3 regions of the Cellulomonas sp. P4_B5_2 genome follow, and region 3 is predicted to be linked to each of the others. Evidence: riboswitches for the same ligand, from Rfam matches in the RefSeq annotation. Region 3 holds a riboswitch; each other region holds the start of a gene.
The links. A riboswitch is a leader RNA that binds a small molecule or an ion and turns the genes downstream of it on or off. The one in region 3 is predicted to bind S-adenosylmethionine.

Region 1 (3,226 bases), on a different contig from region 3:
CGTGGCCGGCTCCGAGGGCGCGCCGATCGACCTCCCGCCCGGGATCGCCGTCCTGTGGCGCACACCGGCCCCCGGCCGGCCCGGGCCGCGGCCGGGTCTGACGCTCGAGCAGATCGCCGACGCCGGCATCGCGCTGGCCGACAGCGAGGGGATCGAGTCCGTGTCCATGGCCCGGCTCGCCGAGTCGCTCGGGTTCACCACGATGTCCCTGTACCGGTACGTCTCGTCCAAGGACGAGGTGCTCAGCCTCATGTCGGACCGGGCGTCGGGCCGGCCGCCCGTCCTCGGGCCCGAGGTGGGTGGCTGGCGGGAGCGGCTCGAGCTCGTCCTCGCCGTCCAGCAGCCGATCCTGCGCGCGCACCCGTGGCTGGCGCGGGCGTCCGCGGTCCTGCACGCGGTCGGGCCCGGGCGGCTCGCCTGGATGGAGGCGATGCTCTCGGCGCTCGACGGCACCCCGCTGTCGGAGGACCAGAAGGTGGGGGCGATCGGCCTGCTCGCCTCGCACACCCTGGACCAGCTGCGGATCGGCGAGGAGCTGAGCGGCGCCGGGCGCACCGCCGCGGTCGGCACCACCGCCGGGGGAGCCCTGCCGCCGGACCTGGGAGAGCTCATCACGATGCTCGCCTCCGCGGACGAGCACCCCACGCTGCTGCGGGCGGCAACCGCGGGCGCCTTCTCCTTCCCGGAGGACGCGCCCGAGGACGACGAGCTGGACTTCGGCACCGTACTCATCCTCGACGGGATCGAGCGGCTCATCACCCTGGCCTCCTGAGCCGCCCACAGCCCCGTCGCCTGCACAAGCGGCGGTCACGATGTCGGCGCGGCCGGGCAGACTCGACGCATGACCTCGCCCGACGCCCCGCGCACCGGCCGCTGCTTCGGCGACGGCACCCCCCTGTACGAGCAGTACCACGACGAGGAGTGGGGCAAGCCCGTCCACGACGAGCACGCCCTCTACGAGCGGCTCGCCCTGGAAGGCTTCCAGTCGGGCCTCGCCTGGATCACGATCCTGCGCAAGAGGCCCGCGTTCCGCACGGCGTTCGCGGACTTCGACCCGGAGGTGGTCGCGGAGTTCGGTGACGACGACGTGGCCCGCCTGATGGCCGACGCCGGCATCGTGCGCAACCGCGCCAAGATCGAGGCGACGATCGCCAACGGCCGTGCCCTGCGCGAGCTGCACGCGGCGGGTCGCACTCTCGACCAGGTCCTGTGGTCGCACGCCCCCGACCGGACGGGTTACCAGCGCCCCTCGGGCTGGGCGGGCGTGCCCGCGCAGACGCCGGAGAGCCGCGCGCTGGCCAAGGAGCTGAAGTCGCTCGGGTTCCGGTTCGTCGGCCCGGTCACCGCCTACGCGGCGATGCAGGCGTGCGGTGTCGTCGACGACCACCTGGCCACGTGCCCGGCGGCGTGGGGCTCTGCCGGCACCGGAGAGCTTGCCGGGTGAGATTTGCTTCTGGCGGGTGATCGTGCGGCTGCCCTCTCGGCACCACGCACCCTGCGGACTACAGTGCCAGCCATGACGGAGATGCCCGACCCTGACGTTCGGCGTGATGCCGCGCGCGAGGCGGCCGAGGCGCTCACGGACAACGTCGTCCCCGATGCAGAGATCCTCGAGGCCGTCCAGGTCGGGCTGCTGTCCGTCCCGGCCGGCTCGCCGAACTCGTGGTTCGACGTCCCGTCGCAGCGCAGCCGCATGCGCTCCTCGAACCTGGCCCCGCGCCGCCCGCACTAGACGGGCGCCGAAGCAGACATGCTCCGCGGACGGCGCCGTCTCACGGGTCGATCACTGTTGCCCAGCATGTGATCTGCGGACTACCATCGCGGCTACCATCCAGAGCGGCCGAGAGACCTGGCTCGACGACGCCGCAGCAACCCCCCTCCTCGCGAGGGTGTGGGTGCTTCCGCCAGGGGCGATGGAGTGAGTCATGCCCCCACAGGACACCTGTCCCCGCACCACCCCGGTGCCGACGACCCCGCCGGCCGCGCCGTGAGCGCAGCCGTGGCTGAGCCCCGCACCCCCGGGCTGCACACCGCGCCCGCCCGCCGGGCGCAGAACGCGAACGACCGCCCGACGATCTCGTTCGAGCTCTTCCCGCCCCGGAACCCCGACGCGGCTCCCCGCCTGTGGGCCACCATCCGCGAGCTCGAGTCGGTGCACCCCGACTTCGTCTCGGTCACCTACGGCGCCTCGGGCAAGACGCGACTCACCACGCGCGCGCTGGTCCGCCGGCTGCTGCAGGAGACGTCGCTCAACCCGATCGCCCACCTGACCTGCGTCGGGACCTCGCGCGAGGAGATCACGACGATCGTCGGGGAGTTCCTCGACGAGGGCCTGCGGTCGTTCCTCGCCCTGCGGGGCGACCCGCCCACGGACCAGAGCGACTGGCAGGCCCACCCGGACGGCCTGCAGACCGCGGGCGAGCTGGTCGAGCTCCTGCGCGAGATCGAGGCGCAGCGGTGCCTGGACAGCCCGTCGCAGGCGGTGCGGGCTCGGGTGCGACCCCTGTCCGTCGCGGTCGCGGCGTTCCCGCGCGGCAACCACGCCACGGGCGGCACCCGCGCGCAGGACGTCGCCTCGCTGCTGGCCAAGCAGGAGGCCGGCGCCGACTTCGCGATCACGCAGGTGTTCTTCGACGCGGACGACTATCTCGGTATCGTCGCGGAGGCCCGTGAGGCCGGCGTGACCATCCCGATCATCCCGGGCATCATCCCGACCACGGACCCGGCCCGGCTGCTGCGCGTGCAGGAGCTGACCGGCGTCCCGGTGCCGAAGGACCTGATCGACCTGCTCGGATCCGCCGACGACGAGCTCGACCGTCATCGCCGGGGCATCCGGGCCAGCGTCGACCTGGTCAACGGCGTCCTGGACGGCGGCGCACCCGGCGTCCACCTCTACACGTTCAACCAGCACCACGCCGCACTTGACCTGCTCGAGGGTGCACACCTCGACGGCGGAGCTCGGACAGCTCCCGACCTGGCCAGCTGGCCGCAGGACACGGCACCCGCCCGACCCCCGAGGGACTGAACCACATGACCGAGAACCGCCCGATCTTCCCCGCCAGCTCCGTGCTCGGCTACCCCCGCATCGGCCCGCGCCGCGAGCTGAAGAAGGCCCTCGAAGCGTTCTGGGCAGGTCGCACGTCGGCCGACGAGGTCGAGGCCACCGCCGCCGACCTGCGTCGCCGCACCCGCACGCGGCTGGCCGAGCTCGGCCTGGCCACCGACG
Region 2 (3,226 bases), on a different contig from region 3:
AGGCGCACAGGGCACCGAGGAGCAGGAACTTCGGGATGAGCTTGGAGTCGACGTCGAGGTAGTTGATCAGGTAGGCGCCGATGAAGACCTGGAAGACGTACGAGTGCGAGTTCGCGCCGATGTTCATGAAGAACACGCGGGCGAGGTGCTTCTTGCCGTGCTTCCACACGTCGACGACGGGCGAGTCCTTCTTGGCGGCCTCGATCGCGCCCTCGGCCTTGAGCTCCTCGAAGACCGGGGACTCCTTGACCTTGCGACGGATCACGTAGGCGGCGATCGTCACGAAGATCGAGCTGAAGAAGACGAGACGCCAGCCGTAGGACAGCAGGGCCTCCTCCGGCATCATCTGCACGAGGATCCACACGACGGCGCCCATGGCCGCACCGGCGGCCGCGCCCACGAACACCAGCGACGAGAACCGGCCGCGCTTGCCCTTGGGGGCGGTCTCCGTCAGCAGCACGATGCCGCTCGCCTGTTCGGCGCCCGCGCCGAAGCCCTGCAGGAACCGGGCCATGAGCAGCAGGATCGGGGACCAGATCCCCACGACCGCGTAGGTGGGCAGCAGGCCGATCGCGAACGTCGCGGTGCCCATGAGGAACAGCGTGGCGACCATGACGAACTTGCGGCCGAGGCGGTCGCCGTACTTGGAGAAGAACAGTCCACCGAGCGGGCGTGCGCCGAAGCCGACGAACAGCACGCCGAACGACGCGWGCATCCCGGAGATCGGGTCCATGTCGGAGAAGAAGATCTTGCTGAAGATGATCGCCGACGCGGTGCCGAAGATCGTGAAGTCGAAGTTCTCGAGCGCGGTCCCGATGCCACCGGCCCAGGCTGCTCGGCGCAGGTTCTTCTGATCGACGGGGGGAAGGACGCCGTCCGCGGTCGCGGGCGGTGGCAGGACGATGTTTCCGGTCACAGGACACCTGTCTCATGGGAGCTCGCACGCCCTGCCGTCATCGGCCGGGCTGGAGACTCGGGGCGCGAGCAAGGTGCCCGCGGTCGCGCAGATCGAGACAGCCTTGTCTCGCGTCTAGCTGGCACTCCTTGTTCGGCTCACGACGTGAGCGCGTTCCCGGGGGGATCCTCGATGGAGGCTCGGGGCACTGGTGCTGCGCGATTCCGGAGTGCTGGTCTGTATGGAACTCAGTTCCGGTACGTGGAACAACGTAGAGCGGGCTTTCCACGGAACCAGGGGTCGAAGGTCCTGTTCGTCCGATCCGATCCGGTCCAGCGCCGACCCTGCTGATCCCGGAGGTGGGTCGCATCGGTTCGCCATTGACCGACCACTCCGACGGCCACCCCGCACATCCCGCGATGTGAGAAGCCGTCCCGATCGTTGACATCGTCGCGCTCGGAGCCGACCCTCCTGCGCGGGTCAGGAGCTCCGCCGTCTGGCTCGGCAGGCGGAGCAGCAACCCTCCGACGTGTGGGGTGCTCCCGAGCAAGACCCGGCCAGCCTGGACGGCGGGCGAACGTCGACCCCCAGGGATCAGCCATGTCCGTCGATCTCCTCCCGTCCACCGTCTCCGCGAGGTACGGCGGCGCGGCGCCCACCGACGTCGCCACCTCGGCCCCGTCCTGCCGTACGAGCAGCAGCAGGACGTCCTGCGCCGGTTCGCCGGGGAGGTCGTGCCGCTGGTCCGTGCCGAGGTGTCGACCACGCTGTGGGGCCCCGACGACCCCGGGCGCGCACGCGGGCTCGCGGCGGCGGACGCGTCTCTCGTCGGCGTCGGCGGCGGGACTACCCTGACCAGATGACCACCTCGCTCGAGCAGCCCGTGCACGACGCCGTCGAGACGCCCGACGTCGTCGCACAGGTTCGGGCGGTCGCGGAACGGGCCAAGGTCGCGTCCCGCGCGCTCGCCACGGCTACCCGGGCCACCAAGGACGCGGCCCTGCGCGGCATGGCGGACGCCCTCGTGGCGGCCACCCCCGAGATCGTCGCGGCCAACGCGGTCGACCTCGAGCGCGGCCGGAGCAACGGCACCTCCGCGGGCCTGCTGGACCGCCTCGCGCTGACACCGGAGCGCATCGTGGGCATCGCCGACGCCCTGCGTGAGCTCGCCGCCCTGCCCGACCCGGTGGGTGAGGTGGTCCGCGGCTCCACGTTGCCCAACGGCCTGCGCATGAGGCAGGTGCGCGTCCCGATGGGCGTGGTCGGCATGATCTACGAGGCGCGTCCGAACGTGACCGTCGACGCCGCGGGGCTGGCGCTCAAGAGCGGCAACGCCGTCATCCTGCGGGGCGGCTCGGCCGCGGCCGCGAGCAACGAGGTCATCGTCGAGGTGCTGTCGAGGGCGCTCGTCGCACAGCGGCTCCCCGGTGCGCTCGTGCAGTCGATCGACGCCTGGGGTCGCGAGGGCGCGGTCGCCCTCATGCACGCCCGCGGGCTGGTCGACCTGCTGGTGCCCCGCGGGGGAGCGGACCTGATCCAGACCGTCGTGCGCGAGTCCACCGTGCCCGTCGTCGAGACCGGCGTGGGCAACGTGCACGTCTACGTCGACGAGACCGCGGACCTCGCTGTCGCCATCCCGATCCTGCTCAACTCCAAGACCCAGCGCGTCGGCGTCTGCAACGCCGCCGAGACGCTGCTGGTGCACCAGGCCGTCGCCGACGAGTTCCTCCCGGTCGCCATCGCCATGCTGGCCGACGCGGGCGTCACCATCCACGGCGACGAGACCACCCTCGCGCTCGCCCCCGACGAGGCCGACTGCGTGCCGGCCACGGACGAGGACTGGGCCACCGAGTACCTGTCGCTCGACCTCGCCGTCCGGGTGGTCGACTCGCTCGACGAGGCCCTCGAGCACATCCGCGAGTGGAGCTCGGGCCACACCGAGGCGATCATCACGCAGGACCTGGCGTCCTCGGAGCGGTTCGTGGCCGAGGTGGACTCCGCGGCGGTCATGGTGAACGCCTCCACGCGGTTCACCGACGGCGGCCAGCTGGGCCTCGGCGCGGAGATCGGCATCTCCACCCAGAAGCTCCACGCCCGCGGGCCGATGGGCCTCGGCGAGCTCACGACGACCAAGTGGATCGTGCACGGCGACGGGCACGTCCGACCCTGATGCCACAGTCCCGCGTGCGACACTGTTCGCTCCCGCCCACCCCTGGAGGAATGTCGTGCATGCTGCCCTGATCGCCGCGGCTGAGGCCGCCGAGCACACCAACGAGCTGCCGTTCCCGCCCGTGGTGTTCGGTATCGGAGCGTTCGTCGGTCTCGTCGCCA
Region 3 (3,226 bases):
CGACGACCGCCCAGCAGCCGTCGACCACCTCGTAGCGGACGGCCGGACCCGTGGCGAGGTACTCGGTCAGGGCCGTGATCAGGCGGTCGACGGACTCGCTGGTGGTGCCGACGCCGACCGACGCGCGGATGGCGCCGTTCGACGCGCCCAGGTGTGCCAGCAGCGGGTGAGCGCAGAACCGGCCGTCGCGGACGCCGATCCCGTGCTCGGCGGCGAGGTACGCGGCGACCAGGCCCGGGTCGTGGTCCGGCACCGTGAACGTGAGGACGCCGACCGGTGCCGCGGAGTCCGGCCAGATGCGCGCGATCTCCACGCCGTCGATGGCCGACAGCCCCTGGACCAGGCGCTCACGCAGCGCCTCCTCGTGCGCGGCGAGGGCACCAGCCGGAAGGGCCGCGAGCTGGTCGCAGGCCTCCGCGAGCGCGATCGCGCCGAGCACGTTGGGCGACCCGGCCTCGTGCCGCGCCGGCGCCGGCTGCCAGACCGTCCGGTCCGCCCGCACGTCGCGCACCGCACCTCCCCCTGCGAGGTATGGCGTGCCGGTGTCGAGCCAGTCGCGACGGCCGACGAGGGCCCCCGCCCCGAACGGTGCGTACGTCTTGTGCCCCGAGAACGCGACGTAGTCGGCGTCCGTCCCGGCCAGCGAGAAGCCCCGGTGCGGCACCAGCTGGGCGCCGTCCACCGCCACGCGGGCACCCTCGGCGTGGGCGAGCGCGACGACCTGGTCGATCGGCAGCGCCTCCCCCGTCACGTTCGACGCGCCGGTGATCGTGACCAGCGCGTACGGCTGGCGGGCGAGCTCGTCGCGCAGGGCGTCGAGGGTCGCGGCGACGGTCGACGCGATCGGCAGGATGGTGGTCCGATTGCCGTGCCGCTCGGAGGACTGCACCCACGGCAGCAGGTTGGCGTGGTGCTCGACGTCCAGCACCAGGACGCGGCCCCCCGACGGGACGACGCCGGCCAGCAGGTTGAGCGAGTCCGTGGTGTTGCGGGTGATGATCGCGACGTCGTCGGGACGGGCGTCGACGAACCGCGCGATGGTCTGGCGCGCGGACTCGTACAGCGCGGTGGACACCTGGGACAGGTACCCGGCGCCGCGGTGCACGGACGCGTACAGCGGCAGGACCTCGGTGACGCGGGCGGCGACGGCCTCGAGCGCCGGGGCACTGGCCGCGTAGTCGAGGTTGGCGTAGACGCGGTGCGTGCCGTCCACCAGCGGGACGGTGGTAGTGCCGCCGACCACGGGGAGCAGGGCGCTCACCTCGGTCGCACACGAGAGGCGCTCGGCGGTGACAGTCATGGTGGGTCCTCCGACACGTTCCGGGGGAACACCCGTCGAACAGGTGGGACCCCGCGCTTGCCGAGCCCCGGACGGGACGCGGCCAGGTCGTCACCCGGGGCACCCCACCGCGGAGGAGGGTTGCCGGCCAGCGAGCCGGGGCTTGACGCTGGCGCTCATGACCTGCAACGAGGGTCCCGGCACCTCCCCGTGGCTGTCAACGCGCCGCGGGCTTCGTCTCGCCCACCGGGACGCCTTGTCCACCACTTGGAAGGAGGGTCCCGCCGCGCGTAGCATCACGGCCACCATCCAGAGCGGCTGAGAGATCTGGCTCGACGACGCCGCAGCAACCCGCGGGCACCCTGTGCCCGGCCGAGGGTGCTACCGCCAGGACCGATGAGACGAGGGCCTCGATGAGCTACGCCGGTGACCTGACCCCCCAGCAGGCCTGGGACCTGCTGACGTCCGACGAGAGCGCGGTGCTCGTCGACGTCCGCACGGACGCCGAGTGGCGCTACGTGGGCATCCCCGACTCGGCCCCGATCGACGGTCGCGCCGCCCTGGTCGAGTGGGTGTCGTACCCGTCGGGACGCCCGAACCCACAGTTCCTCAAGCAGCTGGCCGACGCCGGCGTCGCGCCCGGCCGCCCGGTCGTGTTCCTGTGCCGCTCGGGGGTCCGCTCCGTCGCCGCCGCGCAGGCGGCCACCGCGGCGGGCCTCGGCCCGGCCTACAACGTGCTCGAGGGCTTCGAGGGCGACGTCGGTCCGGACGGCCACCGCGGCCACTCCGGCTGGCGCGCGGCGGGGCTCCCCTGGCGGCAGGCGTGAGCGACCGGCGCGTCCCCGGGCCCGCCGACTGGGACGACCGCCGCACCCCGCGCACCGACCTGCGCCCGGACACCCTCGCCGTCCGCGGCGGTCTGGTGCGGTCGCAGTTCAACGAGACGTCCGAGGCCCTGTTCCTCACGCAGGGCTACGTCTACTCCGCCGCCGCCGAGGCCGAGGCCGCGTTCGCCGGGGAGGCCGACCGCTTCCTGTACTCCCGCTACGGCAACCCGACGGTGTCCACCTTCGAGGAGCGCCTGCGCCTGCTCGAGGGCGCCGAGGCCGCGTTCGCCACGGCGTCGGGCATGTCGGCGGTGTTCACGTCGATCGCCGCGATCGTGCAGTCGGGGTCGCGCATCGTCTCCGCCCGGGCGCTGTTCGGCTCCACCGTGGTGATCTTCGAGGAGATCCTGGCCAAGTGGGGCGTGCGGACCGACTACGTCGACGGCCACGAGCTGGCGCAGTGGCAGGAGGCGCTCTCCACGCCGGCCGACGTCGTGTTCTTCGAGACGCCGTCCAACCCGATGCAGGACCTGGTCGACATCGCCGCGGTCAGCCGGCTCGCGCACGCCGCAGGCGCCACGGTGATCGTCGACAACGTGTTCGCCACCCCCGTCCTGTCCCGGCCGCTGGAGCTGGGCGCGGACGTCATCGTGTACTCCGCGACCAAGCACATCGACGGCCAGGGCCGCGTGCTCGGCGGCGCGATCCTGGGCACCGACGAGTACATCCACGGCCCGGTGCAGACGCTCATCCGGAACACCGGACCGTCGCTGTCGGCGTTCAACGCGTGGGTGCTGCTCAAGGGGCTGGAGACGTTGTCGCTGCGCGTCCGGCACCAGACGGCGTCGGCCCTGCAGGTGGCCACGTGGCTCGAGCAGCAGCCCGGCGTCTCGCTGGTCCGGTACCCCTACCTTCCGTCGCACCCCCAGCACGAGCTCGCCCTGGCGCAGCAGTCGGGCGGCGGGACCGTCGTGACGTTCAACCTCGCGGTGCCGGACGGGTCGACGCCCGACGTCGCCAAGAAGGTCACGTTCGGCGTGCTCGACGCGCTGCGGATCGTGGACATCTCCAACAACCTCGGCGACGCCAAGTCGATGGTCACCCACCCGGCGACGACCAC

Region 1: another riboswitch for S-adenosylmethionine. It lies ahead of AC1DUQ_RS06155 (methylenetetrahydrofolate reductase); the one in region 3 lies ahead of AC1DUQ_RS09650 (rhodanese-like domain-containing protein).
Region 2: another riboswitch for S-adenosylmethionine. It lies ahead of AC1DUQ_RS18130 (glutamate-5-semialdehyde dehydrogenase); the one in region 3 lies ahead of AC1DUQ_RS09650 (rhodanese-like domain-containing protein).

Annotation. Positions count from the first base shown of each region.
Region 1 is NZ_JBFUHU010000060.1:11,068-14,293, forward strand. It holds gene AC1DUQ_RS06140 (TetR/AcrR family transcriptional regulator) at 1-772, shown strand, start outside; gene AC1DUQ_RS06145 (DNA-3-methyladenine glycosylase I) at 842-1,444, shown strand; gene AC1DUQ_RS06150 (hypothetical protein) at 1,517-1,732, shown strand; SAM riboswitch class I at 1,825-1,920, shown strand; gene AC1DUQ_RS06155 (methylenetetrahydrofolate reductase) at 2,000-3,025, shown strand; gene metE (5-methyltetrahydropteroyltriglutamate--homocysteine S-methyltransferase) at 3,031-3,226, shown strand, end outside.
Region 2 is NZ_JBFUHU010000307.1:1,090-4,315, reverse strand. It holds partial or broken gene AC1DUQ_RS18135 (MFS transporter) at 1-916, opposite strand, end outside; SAM riboswitch class IV at 1,374-1,481, shown strand; gene AC1DUQ_RS18130 (glutamate-5-semialdehyde dehydrogenase) at 1,755-3,065, shown strand; gene AC1DUQ_RS18125 (hypothetical protein) at 3,121-3,226, shown strand, end outside.
Region 3 is NZ_JBFUHU010000107.1:15,671-18,896, reverse strand. It holds gene AC1DUQ_RS09655 (aminotransferase class V-fold PLP-dependent enzyme) at 1-1,300, opposite strand, end outside; SAM riboswitch class IV at 1,349-1,463, opposite strand; SAM riboswitch class I at 1,582-1,697, shown strand; gene AC1DUQ_RS09650 (rhodanese-like domain-containing protein) at 1,693-2,106, shown strand; gene AC1DUQ_RS09645 (O-succinylhomoserine sulfhydrylase) at 2,166-3,226, shown strand, end outside.